Hoeflea sp. 108: one gene and its partner. The protein of the gene in region 1 binds, or shares a complex with, the protein of each later gene. Links are inferred from orthologs where the notes say so. Each region holds a gene or a part of one and is shown in the gene's direction. Other genes may lie near its edges.

The links.
Region 2: the proteins of secA (region 1) and secY are in contact, whole or in part, in a crystal structure (PDB 3DIN), measured with the Thermotoga maritima proteins. The link is inferred for Hoeflea sp. 108 from one-to-one orthologs. Residues at the interface, in WP_004082002.1 of Thermotoga maritima: Glu261, Ala262, Arg263, Lys300, Ala301, Arg302, Thr303, Ile304, Ile305, Leu323, Tyr324, Asp325, Pro326, Val329, Ser330, Tyr333, Ile336, Lys340, Phe345, Val349, Glu363, Phe364, Tyr374, Ser375, Gly376, Gly377, Glu393, Ile395, Thr482, Ser483; in WP_004081795.1 of Thermotoga maritima: Glu108, Gly109, Glu110, Glu111, Ala236, Glu237, Arg238, Arg239, Ile240, Thr241, Ile242, Gln243, Tyr244, Ala245, Arg246, Arg247, Val248, Thr249, Gly250, Arg251, Arg252, Val253, Tyr254, Gly256, Ala257, Ser258, Thr259, Tyr260, Leu261, Pro262.

Annotation. Positions count from the first base shown.
Region 1 is NZ_KB890024.1:4,085,136-4,089,588, forward strand. Bases 645-3,898 are described here. They hold secA (preprotein translocase subunit SecA), read left to right. Parts: upstream 645-974; coding sequence 975-3,698; downstream 3,699-3,898. Other genes in these bases: B015_RS0120200 (peptidylprolyl isomerase), read right to left, coding at 645-735; B015_RS0120210 (hypothetical protein), read right to left, coding at 3,764-3,898. In the rest of the region: more of B015_RS0120200, read right to left, coding at 1-644; more of B015_RS0120210, read right to left, coding at 3,899-3,994; B015_RS0120215 (lipopolysaccharide biosynthesis protein), read left to right, coding at 4,085-4,453. UniProt on the Escherichia coli protein: Required for protein export, interacts with the SecYEG preprotein conducting channel.
Region 2 is NZ_KB890024.1:2,361,423-2,364,884, forward strand. Bases 1-2,863 are described here. They hold secY (preprotein translocase subunit SecY), read left to right. Parts: upstream 1-693; coding sequence 694-2,034; downstream 2,035-2,863. Other genes in these bases: rpmD (50S ribosomal protein L30), read left to right, coding at 1-66; rplO (50S ribosomal protein L15), read left to right, coding at 88-561; B015_RS0111610 (adenylate kinase), read left to right, coding at 2,031-2,624; rpsM (30S ribosomal protein S13), read left to right, coding at 2,809-2,863. Outside these bases: more of rpsM, read left to right, coding at 2,864-3,177; rpsK (30S ribosomal protein S11), read left to right, coding at 3,308-3,462. UniProt on the Escherichia coli protein: The central subunit of the protein translocation channel SecYEG. Consists of two halves formed by TMs 1-5 and 6-10.

The DNA of each region.
Region 1 (4,453 bases):
CTTGATGATGTGCCAGCCGAACTGGCTCTGCACCGGCTCCTTGGTGTAGGCGCCGATTTCGAGAGCGAACGCTGCCTTCTCGAACTCCGGCACCATCTGGCCAGGGCCGAAGAAGCCGAGATCGCCGCCCGAGGTCTTGCCACTGGGGTCGGTGGTGTTTTCGTTGGCGAGCTTCTGGAAGTCTTCGCCGCCGTCCAGCTTCTTGATGATCGCGTCGGCCTCTTCCTTGGTCTTCACCAGGATGTGGCGGGCATGAACCTCGTTGACCGGGGTCTGGGCGGCGATTTCCTTGTCGTAGCGTGCGCGGATCTCCTCGTCGGTGATCTTGCCGGCAACATCCTTGTCAACCAGTTCGCCATGCAGGGCGCGCTGGGTCAGGAACGCCATCTGACGCTGGAACTCAGGCGCCTTGTCGAGGCCTTCGGTGACGGCCTGGGCTGCCATCAGGCGGATCTCGATGATCGAGGAAAGGGCCGCCGCACGGCGCTGCTCGGGCGGCAGGCGGCCGAACTGAGCGCCAAGGTCGCCTTCGGCGAGCGTGATGTCGGCTTCGGTGATCGGCTGGCCGTTGACGGTCGCAACGACCGCGTTCGGATCAACCGCTGCCGCGGCAGGCGCCGCCGGCTGGGCAGCAGGAGCGCTCTCCTGCGCTGCGAGCGGAAGCGACGACAGCGCTACGAGCCCGGCAGCGAGCCCGATACGGGCAAGCGAGGCGCTACGGAACGAAAAAGACATCTAGACTCTCCGGTGGGTAATGACCGCGCATCCAAATCAACGCGAATGTGGCGGAATTTGGCGTCTCCGGCAGGCTCTCTGCAACGTTGACATAAGTTGTGCCCCCTCTTATCTGTCCATCGTCTTCGCGTCCAGAAGGGTTTTTCCGGGCGCTTTTCGTGTTGAGTCTGCCACCCTATGTTCCCAGGCAGGTTCGGCCGGCGGACAGTCGGCTTCATTCGAATTGAAAGGACCACTTGATGGTCAGTCTCGGCGGTCTCGCCCGTAAGATTTTCGGTTCCTCCAACGACCGCCGCGTCAAGTCGACCCGGCCCCGGGTGGAAGCGATCACTGCAATGGAAAATGAACTGCAGGCGCTGACCGACGACCAGCTTCGGGCGCGGACCGAGCAGTTCCGCCAGGACATCGCCAACGGCGCCTCGCTCGACGACCTTCTGGTCCCTGCCTTCGCCACGGTGCGCGAAGGCGCCAAGCGCGCGCTCGGCATGCGTCCCTTCGACGTCCAGATGATCGGCGGCATGGTGTTGCACGGCCGCGGCATCGCCGAGATGCGCACCGGTGAAGGCAAGACGCTCGTCGCCACCCTGCCCGTCTACCTCAATGCCTTGACCGGCAAGGGCGTGCACGTCGTCACCGTCAACGACTACCTCGCCCGCCGCGACGCCGAATGGATGGGCCGTCTCTACAAGTTCCTCGGCCTGTCGGTCGGCATCATCGTGCACGGCCTGTCCGACGAAGAGCGCCGCGAAGCTTATGCCTGCGACATCACCTACGCCACCAACAACGAACTCGGCTTCGACTACCTGCGCGACAACATGAAGTACGAGCGCGCCCAGATGGTGCAGCGCGGTCACTTCTTTGCGATCGTCGACGAAGTCGACTCGATCCTGGTCGACGAGGCCCGCACGCCGCTGATCATTTCCGGTCCGCTCGAGGACCGCTCGGAAATGTACAACACGGTCGACGCCTTCCTCCTCAACCTGGTTCCGTCTGACTACGAGGTCGACGAGAAGCAGAAGACTGCCATCTTCACCGAAGAAGGCACCGAGAAGATGGAGAACCTGCTGCGCGCCGCCGGCCTGCTCAAGGGCGAGTCGCTGTACGACGTCGAGAACGTCGCCATGGTCCATCACGTCAACAACGCGCTGAAGGCCCATCGCCTGTTCCAGAAGGACAAGGACTACATCGTCAAGGACGGCGAAATCGTCATCATCGACGAGTTCACCGGCCGCATGATGCCGGGCCGCCGTTTCTCGGAAGGCCTGCACCAGGCACTCGAAGCCAAGGAACACGTGGCGATCCAGCCGGAAAACCAGACGCTGGCCTCGGTCACCTTCCAGAACTACTTCCGCATGTACGAAAAGCTCGCCGGCATGACCGGTACGGCGCTGACGGAAGCGGAAGAATTCGGCAACATCTACAATCTCGACGTGACCGAGGTTCCGACCAACCTGCCTGTCAGCCGTATCGACGAGGACGACGAGGTCTACCGGACCGTCGAGGAGAAGTACAAGGCGATCGTCCGCGAGATCCGCGAGGCCAACGCCAAGGGCCAGCCGACGCTCGTCGGCACCACCTCGATCGAGAAGTCCGAGCAGCTGGCCGAGCGCCTGCGCAAGGACGGCTTCAAGAACTTCGAGGTGCTGAACGCCCGTCACCACGAGCGCGAAGCCTCGATCGTCGCCCAGGCCGGCAAGCCCGGCGCGATCACCATCGCCACCAACATGGCCGGCCGCGGCACCGACATCCAGCTCGGCGGCAACGCCGACATGCGCATCGCCGAGGAGCTCGCCGACCTGCCTGAAGGCCCCGAGCGCAGCGCCCGCGAAAAGGCGATCCGCGAAGACGTCGCCCGTCTCAAGGAAAAGGCCCTGGCCGCAGGCGGCCTCTACGTGCTGGCCACCGAACGCCATGAAAGCCGCCGCATCGACAACCAGCTGCGTGGCCGTTCGGGCCGCCAGGGCGATCCGGGCCGCTCGAAGTTCTTCCTGTCGCTGCAGGACGACCTGATGCGCATCTTCGGCTCCGAGCGCATGGACGGCATGCTGCAGAAGCTCGGCCTCAAGGAAGACGAGGCCATCATCCACCCCTGGATCAACAAGGCGCTGGAAAAGGCCCAGAAGAAGGTCGAGGCGCGCAACTTCGACATCCGCAAGAACCTGCTCAAATATGACGACGTGCAGAACGACCAGCGCAAGGTGGTGTTCGAGCAGCGCATCGAGCTGATGGATGCGACGAGCCTGTCGGATACCGTTGCCGAAATGCGCAACGACGTGATCGACGATCTGGTCGCCAAGCACATCCCCGAAAACGCCTATGCCGAGCAGTGGGACGTGGCCGGCCTCAAGGAAAGCGTTCTTCAGAACCTCAATCTCGACCTGCCGGTCGACGAATGGGCCAAGGAAGAAGGCATCGCCGAGGAAGAGGTGCACGAGCGCATCACCGCCGCCGCCAACCAGGCAGCCGCCGACCGCGCCGAGCGCTTCGGCCCCGACGTCATGACCTATGTCGAACGCTCCGTGGTGCTGCAGACGCTCGACCACCTGTGGCGCGAGCACCTGGTCAATCTGGACCACCTGCGCTCCGTCGTCGGCTTCCGCGGCTACGCCCAGCGTGACCCGCTGAACGAGTACAAGGGCGAAGCCTTCGAGCTGTTCCAGGCGATGCTCGGCAATCTCCGCCAGGCCGTGACCCAGCAGCTGATGCGCGTCGAACTGGTGCGCCAGGCCGCGGACGCCCCGCCGCCGGAAGCGCCCGAGATGTTCGGCCATCACATCGACGGCACGACCGGCGAGGACGATTTCGGCGAAGGCTCGGTGGCCGTGCTTGCCGACAGCCGCGTGGTCGCCGCCGAAGACCGCAACCCCAACGATCCCTCGACCTGGGGCCGCGTCGGCCGCAACGAGGCCTGCCCCTGCGGTTCGGGCAAGAAGTACAAGCACTGCCACGGCACCTTCGCCTGATCGGCAGCGACGACACTGATTTGAGACGGCGGCCCTTGGGCCGCCGTTTTGTTTGGGCATGCGGCTCAGCCGGCTTCGCTGTCGGCCAATTCGATCAGGTTGCGCAGCGCCGCAACACCCATGCTGTTGATATGCCGGCGGCCGAGCGCGATGTTCATGCGCATGGCGATTTCCTGCGGATCGGCTCCGCGCAACTCAGCCAGTCTTTCGATGCCGATTTCCTCGAGATAGCGGATCATCGTCGGACCGATCGAATGGGCCCTCAGCATCGATTTGCGTTCGTCTTCCGAGATCAACCGCCCCTCCCCCGCAGTTCCACCCAACCGTTTCTTAATCGCTCTCGGTTAGACCCGTCAGCGAAAACAGCGGAAACTGGAGTGTATGGAGTGCGTTTTTCCGCAGCGATGACGGCGGAGCGGTTGCTGCCGGGGCCGATTGCCTCGCGCGCAATGCCGCTCCTGCACCGTGTCGACGCGGTGCTGTTCAGCACCGACGAGCGCGGCGAAGCCGGACGCATGTCGCTGTTTGCCTTCGCCGTCCGCATCGTCAGCGCCGCCATCGCCTTCGTCAGCCAGGTGCTCCTGGCGCGCTGGATGGGCAGCTTCGAATACGGCATCTTCGTGCTGGTGTGGGTGGCGATGGTGATCGTCGGCTCGCTGTCCTGCTTCGGCTTCCACACCTCCGTCATCCGCTTCATCCCCGAATATCGCGAAAAAGGCATGCTGGCCGAACTGCGCGGCGTGCTTCTGGCCAGC
Region 2 (3,462 bases), 1.7 Mb from region 1 along the record:
ACTCCGTCCGTGCGCGGCATGATCGCGGCTGTGCAGCACCTCGTCCGCGTCGTGGACGAGGCGTAAGCCGAGCGCAGGAGACAGAACATGAAACTCAATGATCTGCGTGACAACGCCGGCGCGACCCACTCCAAGAAGCGTCTTGGCCGTGGCATCGGTTCGGGCTCCGGCAAGACCGGCGGCCGCGGCGTCAAGGGCCAGAAGGCTCGTTCGGGTGTCGCCATCAACGGCTTCGAGGGTGGCCAGATGCCGCTCTACCGCCGTCTGCCCAAGCGCGGCTTCACCAACATCTTCGCCAAGAGCTACAACACCGTTTCGCTGGCCCGTATCCAGGTCGCGATCGATGCCAAGAAGCTCGATGCGAAGGAGACCGTGACTGCGGAATCTCTCGTCAAGGCCGGCGTGATTCGCCGCGTCAAGGACGGCGTCCGCATCCTCGGCGACGGCGAACTGAAGGCCAAGGTGGCCTTCGATGTAGCCGGCGCTTCCAAGCCTGCGATCGAGAAGATCGAGAAGGCCGGAGGATCGGTGAAGTTGCCCGAAGCGGCAGCCGCCGAATAAAGGCTGATCAAGTGGGCGGCGGTAGAGATACCGCCGCTTGCATGTTTGCCGTCCGGAGCCTATCTCGTGGCTTCGGTGACACGCGCCGCGCCCATCTGCGGCTTAGCGGCGTGACCAAGCGGAGAATCCTGAATGGCATCGGCTGCTGAACAACTAGCATCCAATCTTAATTTCGCAGCCTTCGCTAAGGCTGAAGACCTCAAGAAGCGCATCTGGTTCACGCTGGGCGCACTGCTGGTCTATCGTCTCGGCACCTACATTCCGCTTCCGGGAATCAATCCCGACGCGTTTGCGCAGGCTTTCACCCAGCAGAGCCGCGGCGTGCTCGGCATTTTCAACATGTTTGCCGGCGGCGCCGTGCAGCGCATGGCGATCTTTGCCCTGGGCATCATGCCCTACATCTCCGCCTCCATCATCATGCAGCTCATGACGTCGGTCATCCCGTCGCTTGAAGCGCTGAAGAAGGAAGGCGAGCAGGGCCGCAAAGTCATCAACCAGTACACCCGCTACGGCACTGTGCTGCTGGCGCTCGTCCAGGCCTACGGCATCTCTGTCGGCCTCGAAGGCGGCAACGGCATCGTCACGGATCCAGGCATGTTCTTCCGTGCCTCGACCGTCATCACGCTGGTCGGCGGCACCATGTTCCTGATGTGGCTCGGCGAGCAGATCACCGCCCGCGGCATCGGCAACGGTATCTCGCTGATCATCTTCGCCGGCATCGTCGCCGGCCTGCCGAGCGCCATCAGCGGCACGCTCGAACTCGGTCGTACCGGCGCGCTTTCGACCGGCCTGATTCTGGCGATCATCGTCCTGGCCGTCGTCGTCATCGCGCTCATCGTCTTCTTCGAGCGCGCCCAGCGTCGCCTTCTGATCCAGTATCCGAAGCGCCAGGTCGGCAACCGCATGTTCCAGGGCGACACCTCGCATCTGCCGCTGAAGCTGAACACCGCCGGCGTCATTCCTCCGATCTTCGGCTCGTCGCTTCTGCTGCTGCCGGCGACCGTCGCAGGCTTCTCGAACACGACCAACCTGCCGGGCTGGGTCAGCACGATGATGGCGGCACTCGGCCACGGCCAGCCGCTCTACATGCTGCTCTACGCCGCAATGATCGTGTTCTTTGCCTTCTTCTACACGGCGATTGTCTTCAATCCGAAGGACACGGCCGACCAGCTGAAGAAGCATTCGGGCTTCATCCCGGGTTATCGCCCCGGCGAGCGCACGGCTGAGTACATCGACTACGTGCTGACCCGCATCACGGTCATCGGCGCGGCCTATCTCGTCGTAATCTGCTTGATGCCGGAGTTCCTGATTTCGGCGACCGGCGTGCCTTTCTACCTTGGTGGTACTTCGCTTCTGATCGTCGTCAATGTAACCCTTGATACGGTGGCGCAGATTCAGGGTCACCTGATCGCCCACCAGTACGAAGGGCTGATCAAGAAGTCGAAGCTCCGTGGAGGTAAGAGGGGAAGATGAGGCTGATATTGCTTGGACCGCCCGGGGCGGGCAAGGGGACGCAGGCGCAGAGGCTGGTCGAGAAGCACGGCATACCTCAGCTTTCCACCGGTGACATGCTGCGTGCGGCGGTCAAGGCGGAGACGGAAGTAGGTAAGCGCGCCAAGGCGGTGATGGACGCAGGCGAACTGGTCTCGGACGAGATCGTCAATGCAATCGTCGCCGAACGCATCGACCAGGACGACTGCGCCCGCGGGTTCATTCTCGATGGTTACCCGCGTACCCTGGTTCAGGCGGACGCCGTCGCCGACATGCTGGCTGAGCGCGGCATGCCGCTCGACGTGGTGATCGAGCTCGTCGTTGACGACAAGGCGCTTGTTGGCCGAATCGTCAAGCGCGCCGAGGAAGCCAAGGCTGCCGGCCTGCCTGTTCGCAAGGATGACACCCCCGAAGTGTTCCCCGAGCGCCTGCGCGAGTACTACAAGAAGACGGCGCCGCTGATCGGCTACTACTACGCCAACGATCTGCTCAAGCAGGTCGACGGCATGGCCGAGATCGACGACGTGACCGCCCAGATCGAGGCGGTTCTGGCCGATACGCTGCGCAATTAACGCGTGCGGGCTTGACGGACGGGCTAGGCTGGAGTATGGCGGCCCGTCTTCCATTCAGGCATGATGTTGTTTGCCCGTAAGGGCATGCATAGGCATTGATACGGAAAACCCGCATGGGCCGGCCTCCACCGGACGCGGGGCAACTTGAAGCGCCGGCATGGTCCGGCCCACATGGAGTGAAGAAATGGCTCGTATAGCCGGCGTAAATATTCCGACCAACAAGCGCGTCGTCATTGCGCTTCAGTACATCCACGGCATTGGCAAGAAGTTCGCCCAGGAGATCATCGAAAAGGTGGGTATCCCGGCTGAGCGTCGTGTCAACCAGCTGACGGATGCCGAAGTTCTGGCGATCCGCGAGACGATCGACCGCGACTATCAGGTCGAAGGCGATCTGCGTCGCGAAGTTTCGATCAACATCAAGCGTCTGATGGACCTCGGCTGCTACCGCGGCCTGCGTCACCGTCGTTCGCTTCCGGTCCGTGGCCAGCGCACGCACACCAATGCGCGCACCCGCAAGGGGCCGGCCAAGGCAATTGCCGGCAAGAAGAAGTAATAATGCTTTTCCGGCGGGTTTCGGCCCGCCGGTTTCGCCTTTTGGGCGGGTGTTCGGCCTGACACCTTAAACGCAGGCTGGTGTAGCCGCTGGTATTACGGCGGTGAAGAGATCAACTGAAAGGACTGCTATGGCTAAGGAAGCCGCTCGCGTTCGTCGTCGCGAACGCAAGAACATCTCGTCGGGCGTTGCCCACGTGAATTCGACCTTCAACAACACCATGATCACCATCTCCGATGCACAGGGCAACGCGATTGCCTGGTCGTCGGCTGGCGCCCAGGGCTT